DNA from 2 places in the Vibrio tasmaniensis genome. Region 1 is predicted to be linked to the other one. Evidence: predicted binding sites of a transcription regulator. Region 1 holds the regulator's gene; the other holds the start of a gene.
The links. The regulator MetJ, encoded in region 1, represses methionine synthesis genes. The targets are predictions, from matches to a motif close to TTAGACNTNTANANGTCTAA.
Positions count from the first base shown of each region.

Region 2: metA (homoserine O-acetyltransferase MetA) is a predicted target of MetJ. The motif match lies at 4,011-4,030, and genes of this name have one in related genera.

Region 1 covers NZ_AP025510.1:258,116-263,716, reverse strand. Annotated here, with positions in the region: gene OCV44_RS01190 (bifunctional aspartate kinase/homoserine dehydrogenase II) at 1-1,871, opposite strand, end outside; gene OCV44_RS01185 (O-succinylhomoserine (thiol)-lyase) at 1,874-3,055, opposite strand; gene metJ (met regulon transcriptional regulator MetJ) at 3,264-3,584, shown strand; gene OCV44_RS01175 (malic enzyme-like NAD(P)-binding protein) at 3,824-5,113, opposite strand; gene rpmE (50S ribosomal protein L31) at 5,445-5,601, opposite strand, start outside.
Region 2 covers NZ_AP025510.1:1,482,739-1,488,339, forward strand. Annotated here, with positions in the region: gene OCV44_RS06775 (glutaredoxin family protein) at 1-32, opposite strand, end outside; gene OCV44_RS06780 (YgjP-like metallopeptidase domain-containing protein) at 186-683, shown strand; gene rlmF (23S rRNA (adenine(1618)-N(6))-methyltransferase RlmF) at 688-2,037, shown strand; gene pilW (type IV pilus biogenesis/stability protein PilW) at 2,127-2,876, opposite strand; gene metA (homoserine O-acetyltransferase MetA) at 3,046-3,987, opposite strand; gene OCV44_RS06800 (AAA family ATPase) at 4,263-4,631, shown strand; gene OCV44_RS06805 (DUF3859 domain-containing protein) at 4,710-5,132, shown strand; gene OCV44_RS06810 (M20/M25/M40 family metallo-hydrolase) at 5,262-5,601, opposite strand, start outside.

The DNA.
Region 1 (5,601 bases):
GAGAATATACCTGACAGAGCAATAATATCGTCACCGCTTTCGCGCAGGTCACGTACCGTGTGGTTAATCGGTAAGCCAGCACCCACTGTCGCATTGTACAGCCAATGACGGCTGATCTTAGCGAAAGCATCTTGTACCTGATGGTAATACTCGCTTGATGCAGAACCTGCCACCTTGTTAGCCGAGATCAGGTGAATACCTTGTTGTGCGACTTGCAGGTATTTTGCAGCAAGCACCGGGCTTGCCGTAACATCTAACACAACCGCTTCATCGTAGCCCTGAATAGAACCCAAACGCTCTAGCCAGTCGTTGCCGTTATTGGCAATCGCTTCATCATCAAAACGCTTGCTCACAGAAGTCGCATCAATGCCTTGATCATCGAACCAATAAGTTTGGCTATCAATCACCGCAACCAATTCAAAGTTCATTCCACGACGCTTTTCAAGTTCCGCTTTTTGCTCAGCAAACAGGCTTAACCAACTTGAACCAATATTGCCCTTGCCACATAAAGCAATCGCAACACGCTTCTGCGCTTGGAACAGTTGAGAGTGAATGCCTTTCACTAGGCTTGATGTTTCACTCTTACGAATCACAGCCACTAAGCTCAAGCCTGAGTTTGCTTCTGAGATAAACTCAACCGGTGAGCTCTTGAGTTGTTGGTAGAATCCATAACAATGGTTCGGGTTCTTAGTCACACCAGCACCCACCGCCGCAATCAGAGAGAAGCCTTCTTTAAGCTTAATTTCCGCTTCAATCGCGTGGTCTTGTAGATATTCTAAAGCGCCACCAGCGATCTCTTCTGTATAAGCAAGGCGCAAACAGTGCTGATCGGGTTCAAGCTCATAAGCAAGCGGCTCAAGTTGAGCTCGTTTAAGACCTTCAAGAACTTCACTTTCTAAGCGGTCAAAATCATGGCCATGACCAAAGGTCAGCTGAACGATCAGAACTTCATCCAGAGAGGTAATGATTTTTGCGCCACGACCCGATGCCAGTACACGCTCTATCTGTGTAGAGCCCGCCTCCGGCTGGTAGCTGCAGCGCAAGCTGAGATCCATAGCACTTTGAGCCACAGGCTGTAGCGTTCGGCTATGGAGCACTGGAGCCGCCAGACGAGCGAGTTCACTCGCTTCATCAAGGCGAAGCAGAGGCAACAAACACGCATCCGAAACCAAACGAGGGTCAGCGCTGTAAACGCCTGCCACGTCACTCCAAATCGTCACACGTTCAACTTCAGCCAAAGCGCCAATCACGGTTGCTGAGTAATCTGAACCGTTACGACCAAGCAGTACTGTTTCACCTTCGCAGTTCTGAGCCATAAAGCCCGTAATCACCACTCGGCAATGCGTATGCTGAGCCAAAACTTCTTTAATCAGAGGATAAGAACGCGCGCGATCCACTTCGGGTTGAGCACCCGCTTCTGCACGTAAAAAGGCACGCGCATCTTGAGCAACTGCTTGTAAGTCATGTTGGCACAACAGAGCAGCTAACAAACGTGAAGACCAAACCTCACCGTGTCCTAACACCTGTGCTTTTTGCGATTCGCTTAGAGGAGCAGTTAGCTCACCTAAAGCAGTAAATTCTTGTTGAATAGTGGCCGTTAGCTGAGCCGCAGACTCATCTTCAAGCAGCGCTTCAATCAGCTCAAGCTGGAACTGACGAAGGGTTTGTAGACATTCATGCGCAATACGACCATCTTTGTCGAGCGCTTCAACAAACTCAATCAAGCGGTTAGTTGTTTTACCCGCAGCCGATACCACGACCAAGTCAGTAGCTGACGAGTATTCTCTAAGAATATTGACCACGCGTTGGTAACACTCAGGGTTCGCTAAACTGCTGCCACCAAATTTATGTAGCTGGCGAAAGGTTGTCATTATTAAACCTCCCCTTCTGCGATAAAGCCTTGTGTTTTTTCAAACGCTTGCTTGAGATCATCAATCAAGTCTTCTGCATCTTCAAGGCCAACAGAAAGGCGCAGTAATTGTTGAGAAACACCCGCTTCTGCTAATGCTGCTTCGCCCATAGCACGGTGAGTCATCGACGCTGGGTGACAAATCAGGCTTTCAACACCGCCCAATGATTCAGCCAAAGAAAATAGCTCTAATTTATCCACAAAATATTTAAGTGCTTCAAAAGATCCCGAAAATTCAAAGCTCAGCATGGAACCAAAGCCCAACTGCTGTTTCTTCGCGATCTCGTGACCCGGATGTTCAGGAAGGCTTGGGTGGTAAATCGTACCCACCAGATCTTGTTGTTGCAGAGCCGTCAGAATTTCACGTGAGCTCTCTTCGTGAACGCGCATACGTGCACCTAGCGTACGAATACCACGTAGCGTCATGTAGCTATCAAATGGTGTGCCGGTTGCACCAATACAGTTACCCCACCATGCTAGCTCTTCAGCGTGCTCTTCTGTCTTAGTAACTACAACACCACCAATGACATCTGAGTGTCCGTTGATGTACTTGGTGGTTGAGTGGATAACAAAATCCGCACCCAGCTCTAAAGGCTTTTGGAACACAGGCGTCAAAAACGTGTTGTCGACAGCAACCAGAGCACCTACTTCTTTCGCTTTACGGCAAGTTTCTGCAATATCAACCACACGAACCAATGGATTCGATGGCGTTTCGATTAAGATTAACTTTGGCTTAAGCGCGATCGCAGCATCCAGTGCGGCTTGATCCGATTGATCAACAAACAGAACTTTGAAGTCACCTTTGAGTGAGCGTGTGTTAAACAGACGGTAAGTACCGCCATAGCAGTCGTGCGGTGCAATAATAAGATCATCGCCACCTAAGAAAGCGGATACCCATAAGTTAAGTGCCGACGTACCACAGTTAGTAACAACCGCGCCTTTACCAGACTCAAGCTCAAATAGTGCCGTTTCTAATAGACCGCGGTTTGGGTTACCAGAGCGGGTATAATCGTACTTTGGCACTTCACCAAAAGCGGGAAACCCATAGTTAGTCGAAAGATAAATAGGTGGGACAACGGCATGGTGTTGCGTGTCTGACTCGATACCAGTACGTACTGCGATGGTTGCTGGCTTCCGGCTGCTCATAGGTGCTTCCTTACAAGTTTTGCGTCTGAGAATCACAGCTGCTTGTCGGCATTTTGTGGCTGTGTTAGATATATGTTACTCACTTTACTTTCATAAACGTGAGACGTCAACACTTCCGGACGTCTATATGTCTTTGCTTATGGCAGTAAATCCCGCTAAAATCAGCACTATTAATTTATTCTAACAACTAAAGTGATGAAGGTACGCAATGGCCGACTGGAATGGTGAATACATAAGCCCATATGCTGAGCATGGAAAGAAAAGCGAACAAGTAAAGAAAATTACAGTTTCTATCCCTCTAAAAGTGTTAAAGGTTCTTACTGACGAGCGCACTCGCCGCCAGATCAACAACCTACGCCATGCAACAAACAGTGAGCTACTGTGCGAAGCCTTTCTACATGCGTACACTGGCCAACCACTGCCAACGGATGAAGACCTTCGTAAAGATCGTCCAGACGACATCCCGACTGAAGTCAAAAAACTGATGACAGAGATGGGCATCGAGTTCGAAGCGTTTGACGAAGAATAAAAACAACTCAGTCACCGCCTTCATTATTGATTCGCTATAGCTGAACCCTATTTGTCACATCACCCACTACGTTATCTGTAGCTGCGCTGTGAATGATAGACATAAAAAAACCGACTCCTATGAGTCGGTTTTTTATTATTCTTTTTCGCTCAATAGAGCAACAGCTACTAAGCTATTAAGCTACTAAGCTACTAAGGCATTAAGGCATTAAGGCATTAAGGCATTAAGGCATTAAGGCATTAAGCCATATAGTTAGCAGGCATCTCAATTCGAGCAACGCCAGACTCAACAGCCGCTTCAGCAACTGCTTTTGCAACGCGAGGAAGCAGACGCGGGTCCATTGGCTTAGGAATGATGTAACCCTTACCGAACTCCAGTGCAGTCTCGCCCGCAGCTGCCAATACTTCAGCTGGAACTTCTTCTTTCGCTAGTTCACGAATCGCTTTAACCGCCGCTAGCTTCATTTCGTCATTGATTTCGCTCGCACGCACGTCTAGTGCACCACGGAAAATGAATGGGAAACAAAGTACGTTGTTTACTTGGTTAGGGTAATCACTACGGCCTGTACCCATGATTAGGTCAGAACGAACTTCGTGTGCAAGCTCAGGCTTGATCTCTGGATCTGGGTTTGAACATGCAAACACAACCGGCTTATCAGCCATCAGCGTAAGAGCCTTAGCTGGTAGCAGATTAGGACCCGATACACCCAAGAACAGATCAGCGCCTTCGATAACATCTTCAAGCGTGCGCTTGTCGGTGTTATTTGCGAACAGCTCTTTGTATTCATTCAAGTCATCACGACGAGTGTGGATCACACCTTTACGGTCAAGCATGTAGATCTTCTCACGCTGAGCGCCACACTTAATCAGTAGCTCCATACAAGCAACCGCTGCTGCGCCAGCACCTAAACAAACGATCTTACACTCTTCCAGTTTCTTACCTTGAAGCTCAATCGCATTCAGCATACCTGCTGCCGTAACAATCGCAGTACCGTGTTGGTCATCGTGGAATACAGGTACATCACAACGCTCAATCAGGCGACGCTCGATTTCAAAACAGTCTGGTGCTTTGATGTCTTCTAAGTTAATACCGCCAAATGTATCTGCGATATTCGCAACCGTATCAACGAACTCATCGATTGTGCGGTGTTTTACTTCAATATCGATAGAATCTAAACCAGCAAAACGCTTAAACAGTAGCGCTTTACCTTCCATAACCGGTTTAGAAGCAATAGGACCAAGATTGCCTAAGCCAAGAATTGCAGTACCGTTAGAGATAACTGCAACCATGTTGCCTTTACCTGTGTACTTGTAAACGTTATCGACGTTCTGTGCGATCTCGCGAACAGGCTCAGCTACACCTGGGCTGTATGCCAGTGCTAGGTCTTCTGCAGAGTTTGCAGGCTTCGTCAGTTCTACGGCAATTTTGCCTGGAATTGGGAACTCATGATAATCAAGAGCTTGCTGACGGAATTGTTCTTGAGGCGATAACGCTTGAGAGGATTGATCTTGGCGGCTGTCTTCAGACATAGGTGTAGGTTCCTAGGATATTATTATTTGGGGGATCTTGTTCATGTTAATGGATGTACTTCAAAGTTCCTAGGTGGTTGAAGCATCTGTATCATTAAAAAACGAGATTTCACTACTAATAAGACCAGTGGGCAGTTGAAATTACTATCGCCTGCTCAACTTTAGAGCGAATTTCGAGGAAAGAGTGTTGGGATAAGTGATTAAGTAAGATTTACGTCAGTAACCTATTACTTTAACTGACCTAATAATGAAATACGATTCAGTACTTTCTCAATTTACAGGCAACAAAAAAGGACACCGAAGTGTCCTTTTTATGTCTAAATAGCGAGAATTACTTCTTGCTAGAAAGAGCACCGAAACGCTTGTTGAAGCGATCAACACGGCCGCCTGTATCTACGATACGTTGCTTACCAGTGTAGAACGGGTGACATTTGTCACATACGTCTAGGTGGATTGATTCTTTTGCTAGCGTTGAGTTGAACTCAAAC
Region 2 (5,601 bases), 1.2 Mb from region 1:
TTGTCTGCGACGTACAATACAACACGTTTCATTTTTACAATCTCTTTTTGAGTCTAGCACTTGGTGAATCTTGCTAAAGTGTAACGAATCCTAGGTGATTAGAAAAGTGTGATCAGTTACACTATGCGGCTCAATTTTCAAGACCACAACGTATTGTCGTGGTGTAACTTGTACGGTCTTTCAGCATGCATCCTTCTTTACGCTATATCCAAGGCTACCCGAAGCACATACTCGACCCGGTAACTCAACTTGTTGAATCGGGGAAATTGGTGCCGTGGTTTGAAGCTCGCTACCCAAAGAATCATGAAATAAAAAGCGAGAAAGCCCTGTTTGACTATGCGATTGAGATTAAAAATCGTTATATGAAAAAAACACCACCGATCAGTAAAGTGATTTATGACGGCAAGATACACCTAATTAATAATGCATTAGGTCTGCACTCTTACGTGGCGAAGAATCACGGTGGAAAGATCAAATCGAAGAATGAGATTCGTATCGCCAGTGTTTTTAAAAATGCACCAGAACCTTTGCTGAGAATGCTGGTGGTACACGAACTGGCGCACATCAAAGAGAAAGAGCACGACAAAGCCTTTTACCAACTATGCTGTCACATGGAACCGGAATACCATCAACTTGAGTTGGATGCCCGTTTATTCATGATGTATTTAGATTTAAAGAAGTAGCCCAATGAGCCAATCACAAAATAGAACGACGCTAAGCCTGTCGAAAAACAGTACCTCCGCGGCAAAAACAAAAGATAACCAAGCTAACGAAGGTAACCGCAAGCAAGGTGATGTTAAGCCAAGCAGCGACAAGCGTATTTCTTCAAAGAACACATCAGATAAAAACCGAAAGAGTACGGCTTCAAAAGGCGCTGGTAACAACAAAGCAAAGCGACCTTTTGCAAAAGATAGCAAAGGTAAGCCGGGCGCGAATAAAGGGCCATCGAATAAGGCATCTTTCAATAAAACTGCATTTAACAAGAATGCAGCACAGAAAAGACGTTCGGCTGAGAAGCCTCAAGGTGGATTACACCCAAGAAACCAACACACAGGTCGCTACGACTTTGAGTTATTGGTTGCTGCCTTGCCTGAGCTAAAAGAACATCTGATCAAGAACCCTGTGGGCGAAGACACCGTTAATTTCTCTGATCCACTGGCCGTTAAGTTACTTAACAAAGCTTTACTGGCGCACCACTATGGCGTTAAGCATTGGGATATTCCTGCTGGTTACTTGTGTCCGCCAATTCCTGGCCGTGCAGACTACATTCACAGAGTGGCAGACATCCTTAATAGCGATGGCCAAGGTGAACCTTATAACCACGCGTCTGTGAAAGCATTAGATATCGGTGTGGGTGCAAACTGTATCTACCCAATTATTGGTGCGACAGAGTATAAGTGGCGCTGCACGGGAACTGATGTCGATTCAGTATCTATCAAAACAGCAAACTTCATTGCTGAAAGTAACGCTAATCTAAAAGGTAAGATCCGAGCTCGTCTACAAGCGGATTCTGAATCTATCTTTAAGGGCGTGATTAAAGACAATGAACGTTACGATGTCACTATTTGTAACCCTCCATTCCATAGTTCTCTAGAAGAGGCGGAAAAGGGATCACAACGCAAACTGGATAATCTAGCGGCAAACCGTGCAAAGAAAGCAGGGCAATCATTCAAGCCAGAAACGAATAAGAAGCCAGTTAAGTTAGATAAATCAACTACGCAAAATAAACCAATTAAGCAAGAGAAACCAACCTTAAATTTTGGTGGCCAAAAATCTGAACTTTGGTGTCCGGGTGGCGAAGCTGCTTTCATTATGAAAATGGCGAGAGAGAGCCAACTTTTTGCTACTCAAGTATTGTGGTTTACGACATTGATTTCTAAGAAAGACAACGTTGATATGATTCGTTCAGAATTGGGTAAGCTACGAGCTAAACAAGTAAAAGTGGTTGAGATGTCGCAAGGCCAGAAGGTGAGTCGCTTTATCGCATGGACCTTTATGGACGACGAGCAAAGACAAGAGTGGATCGCGCTAAAATAGCGGCTGCACTGAGTTAAGACATTAAGTTGAAATTACGTACGGGCTTGTTGTTAACGCAACAAGCCCGTTTTTTGTGCTTTTCATATTCGCTAAGCTGAAAGCAATTCATCTAATTTGCTCTGATATTTCTTTGCTAGTGCACTATTTCCTGCTTTTCTTTCGAGTTCAATTAAAATTTGAAGTGATGGAATTTGGTAGCCATAACGCTGGTGGAATTTGAATAAGCGAAGCCTAGCGTCGTTGTAATCGGCGTTACTCACTTCAATTTTTGATAGCTGTAGTATTGATTTTGCGCGATTCGGGTCGTGGTCAATCGCTCGTGTGAAGTAGTATTTTGCTTGGTCGGTATTACCAGCTTTAAACGCGCAAAAAGCCGCATTCTCATAACTGGCAGATACTAGATAATAATAGGGTTGGTCAATTGCGCGGTTGAAGTATATATCAGCTTGCTCGTATTCGCCTTGTTTACACAAGAACGTACCGTAGTTATTCAATACATTGCCGTTTCTTGAATCGAGACTGAGTGCTTTGCGGTAAGTGGTTCTTGCTTCATCTACTTCGCCAACTTGCTCGTAGTAATGTGCCATCGAAAGTTGGGCGCGGTAATAACTAGGAGCGTGTTTGATAGCGAGCTCTAGATTTTCACGTGCTTTGACCATATTACCTTGTCCCATGTAGCCCAAACCCAATTCAATACGTGATTGAGACATCGCAATTGGGTCACTTTCCATTTTTGGTGGCCCTTCGGTTACAGAAACACAACCTACCAGAGAAACAGAGGCGAGTAGCGTGAGATGAGATATCAGGGTGGATTTTGGTAATAGCGACTTGTTAGGCATGTGCAGCTCCTTTTGAACACAAACCTATGATATGAAATTGAACACACTTAAGTGTTAGAGCGATTATGGAATGCGACCCAAACATCATAAAAAAACCGTGTCCAATTTGGCGTTTTATCAACAACCTATGGAACACGGCTTTATGTGTTTGTGAATCGGAAGAAAGAACTTAATCGTCTTTGGTAAAGTTGTCTTCGCTGAAATGATCCAGATCGTAAGGTGTTTGTTGGTAAACGCAGTAGTTTAACCAGTTAGAGAACAACAAGTGTCCATGACTACGCCAGCTTGCAACAGGCTTGTTGTCTGGATTGTTGTTCGGGTAGTAGTTGATTGGTATCACTGGCTCCATGCCTTCACCTAAATCACGAATGTATTCGTTGTGAAGTGTATGCGAGTCGTATTCCGGGTGACCCGTTACAAACACGTTTCGCTTATCTTTGGTCGCTGCTAGGTATACGCCCGCCACATCAGAAGTCGCAAGAACATCAAGGTCAGTATGCTCGGCTAAGTATTCCTGAGAGAAATCAGCATAGCGAGAGTGCGGTGCCAAGAAGGTATCGTCGAAGCCACGTAAAATTGGGTGGTACGGGTTATGTATCTCGTGGTTGTAAACCCCAGAAAGCTTATCTTTACGAGTTCGTTTTGGTAAATCATACAAGAGCTTTAAGCCAGCTTGAGCTGCCCAACACACATACAAGGTTGAGGTCACATGCTTGTTTGCCCATTCCATGATGGTTTTTAGATGATCCCAGTAGATAACATCTTCAAATTGAACCAAGCCAAGTGGCGCGCCAGTGATGATCAATCCATCAAAGTTTCTCCCTTTGACCATTTCAAATTGGCGATAGAAGTTATCAAGGTGTTCTGTTGGTGTATTTTTGCTTGGACGGTCATCAATACGCAGCAGCTCTACATCGACTTGCAATGGGCTGTTCGATAGTAGGCGTAAGAATTGAGTTTCAGTTTCAATCTTCTTCGGCATCAGGTTGAGGATCAAGACTCGAAGTGGACGAATTTCCTGTGTCGATGCTCTTGATAACGGCATAATAAAGATGTTTTCTTCACGAAGAACATCAGATGCTGGCAATTGGTCTGGAATGCGAATAGGCAAAGCTTTCTCCCTAAGCTGGATATGTAGACGTCTATACATCTAAATCTATAGTAGTTTGATACGCTTGTCGATATACAAAATGGATAGTTGTAAATTATTTGTGTTTTCTATCAGAAGTCATCCACCGACATCGAGGGCAGTCTCACTGTATCCAGTGATTACGTGAGTTGAGTGTAAGGACTCGGTATTCGGATGTTGAGCAAAGGCAGTTATCAGAGAAACTCGTTACTATTTAAGATAAACTCATGTTTTCGAATTAGCCTGTAAAGTGACAGATGAAGTTAATACTCATTCGAGGGTTGCCGGGTTCTGGCAAGTCAACAAAAGCAAAAACCTACGATGCATTGCATGTCGAAGCGGATATGTATTACGTGAATGAGCAGGGTGACTATTGTTTTGACCCAAGGCAGTTGCAGCAAGCGCATGAGTGGTGTCAGAACACTACAGAAGACGGCTTGAAGCAAGGGTTGGATGTTGTAGTGTCGAATACCTTTATTAAGCAGTGGGAAATGAAGGCTTATCGTCAACTCGCACTCAAATACAAAACGGATTTGGTTATAGAAGTGTGCCGAGAACAATATGGCAGTATTCACGACATTGAACCGTCTGTGATTAAGCGCATGGCAAAAGATTGGCAAGAATAGCATCGTTCTTCCTCTGCTTGCGTGGCTGAATGGCAAATAGAATTAAATTAATAGAATAACTCCAAGGTAAAGATTGAAATGGCAAAGCGCTCAGTTGTGGTCGACATGACTTCTTATGGTATCTATTCCACGTGGGATTCCAAATCTAAAGACCTTCCAAAAATCCAAGAGTTCACCACCACCGTTGATGCTGAAATCGATGTGGAGTTTGGCTATATCTTGAATATCAAGAAAGCCAAAGGTGAAAAGATCCGCTACTGCATCTATCACCCGAATATCACTACAGACAAGGGCGAAATGCTCGAACCGTTCGATGGTGAAGAGCATGTCGGTAACAACGACTGGGATTTCTACTTAGGTGACACCATCTGGGCGCCAGTCTCGAACAAGTTAGGTAAGTGGCGCATGACCGTGGAGCTAAAAGGCAACATCATTGCCGATAAGACATTCGACCTTGTTGCAAAAGACGAAGGCCAATTCTGGAAGCGTAGGGGTTTTTAGACGAAATTTCTGGTAGACGTTAGCTTTAGGCTAAACGCAGACAACAAAAAAGCCGAGTCACACGTCGTATGTGGGCTCGGCTTTTTTCATAGTGCTAGATAGAAGTGACTACCTAACTAATGGGTTAGATTATTGTGTTACGTAAGCTACAACAAACTCAGTGATAGCGACCATATCTTTCACTGCAATGTACTCTTCAGTGGTGTGAACTTTCGCCATACCAGTAGAAAGGTTAACCGTTGTTAGACCTTTCGCGTTGAAGTTGTTCGCATCGCTACCGCCGCCAGTGCGTTTAGTATTTGCGGTTACGCCAAGCTTCTCAAACGCTGATTTGATAGAAAGAATATGCGGGTGATCGTCTGCAATCACGAATGCATCGTAAGCACGAGTAGATTCGATTTCTACTTCAGCGCCGAACTGTTTTGCACTCTCTTGGAATGTCGAGATCATGTGCTCAACTTGAGCCGTT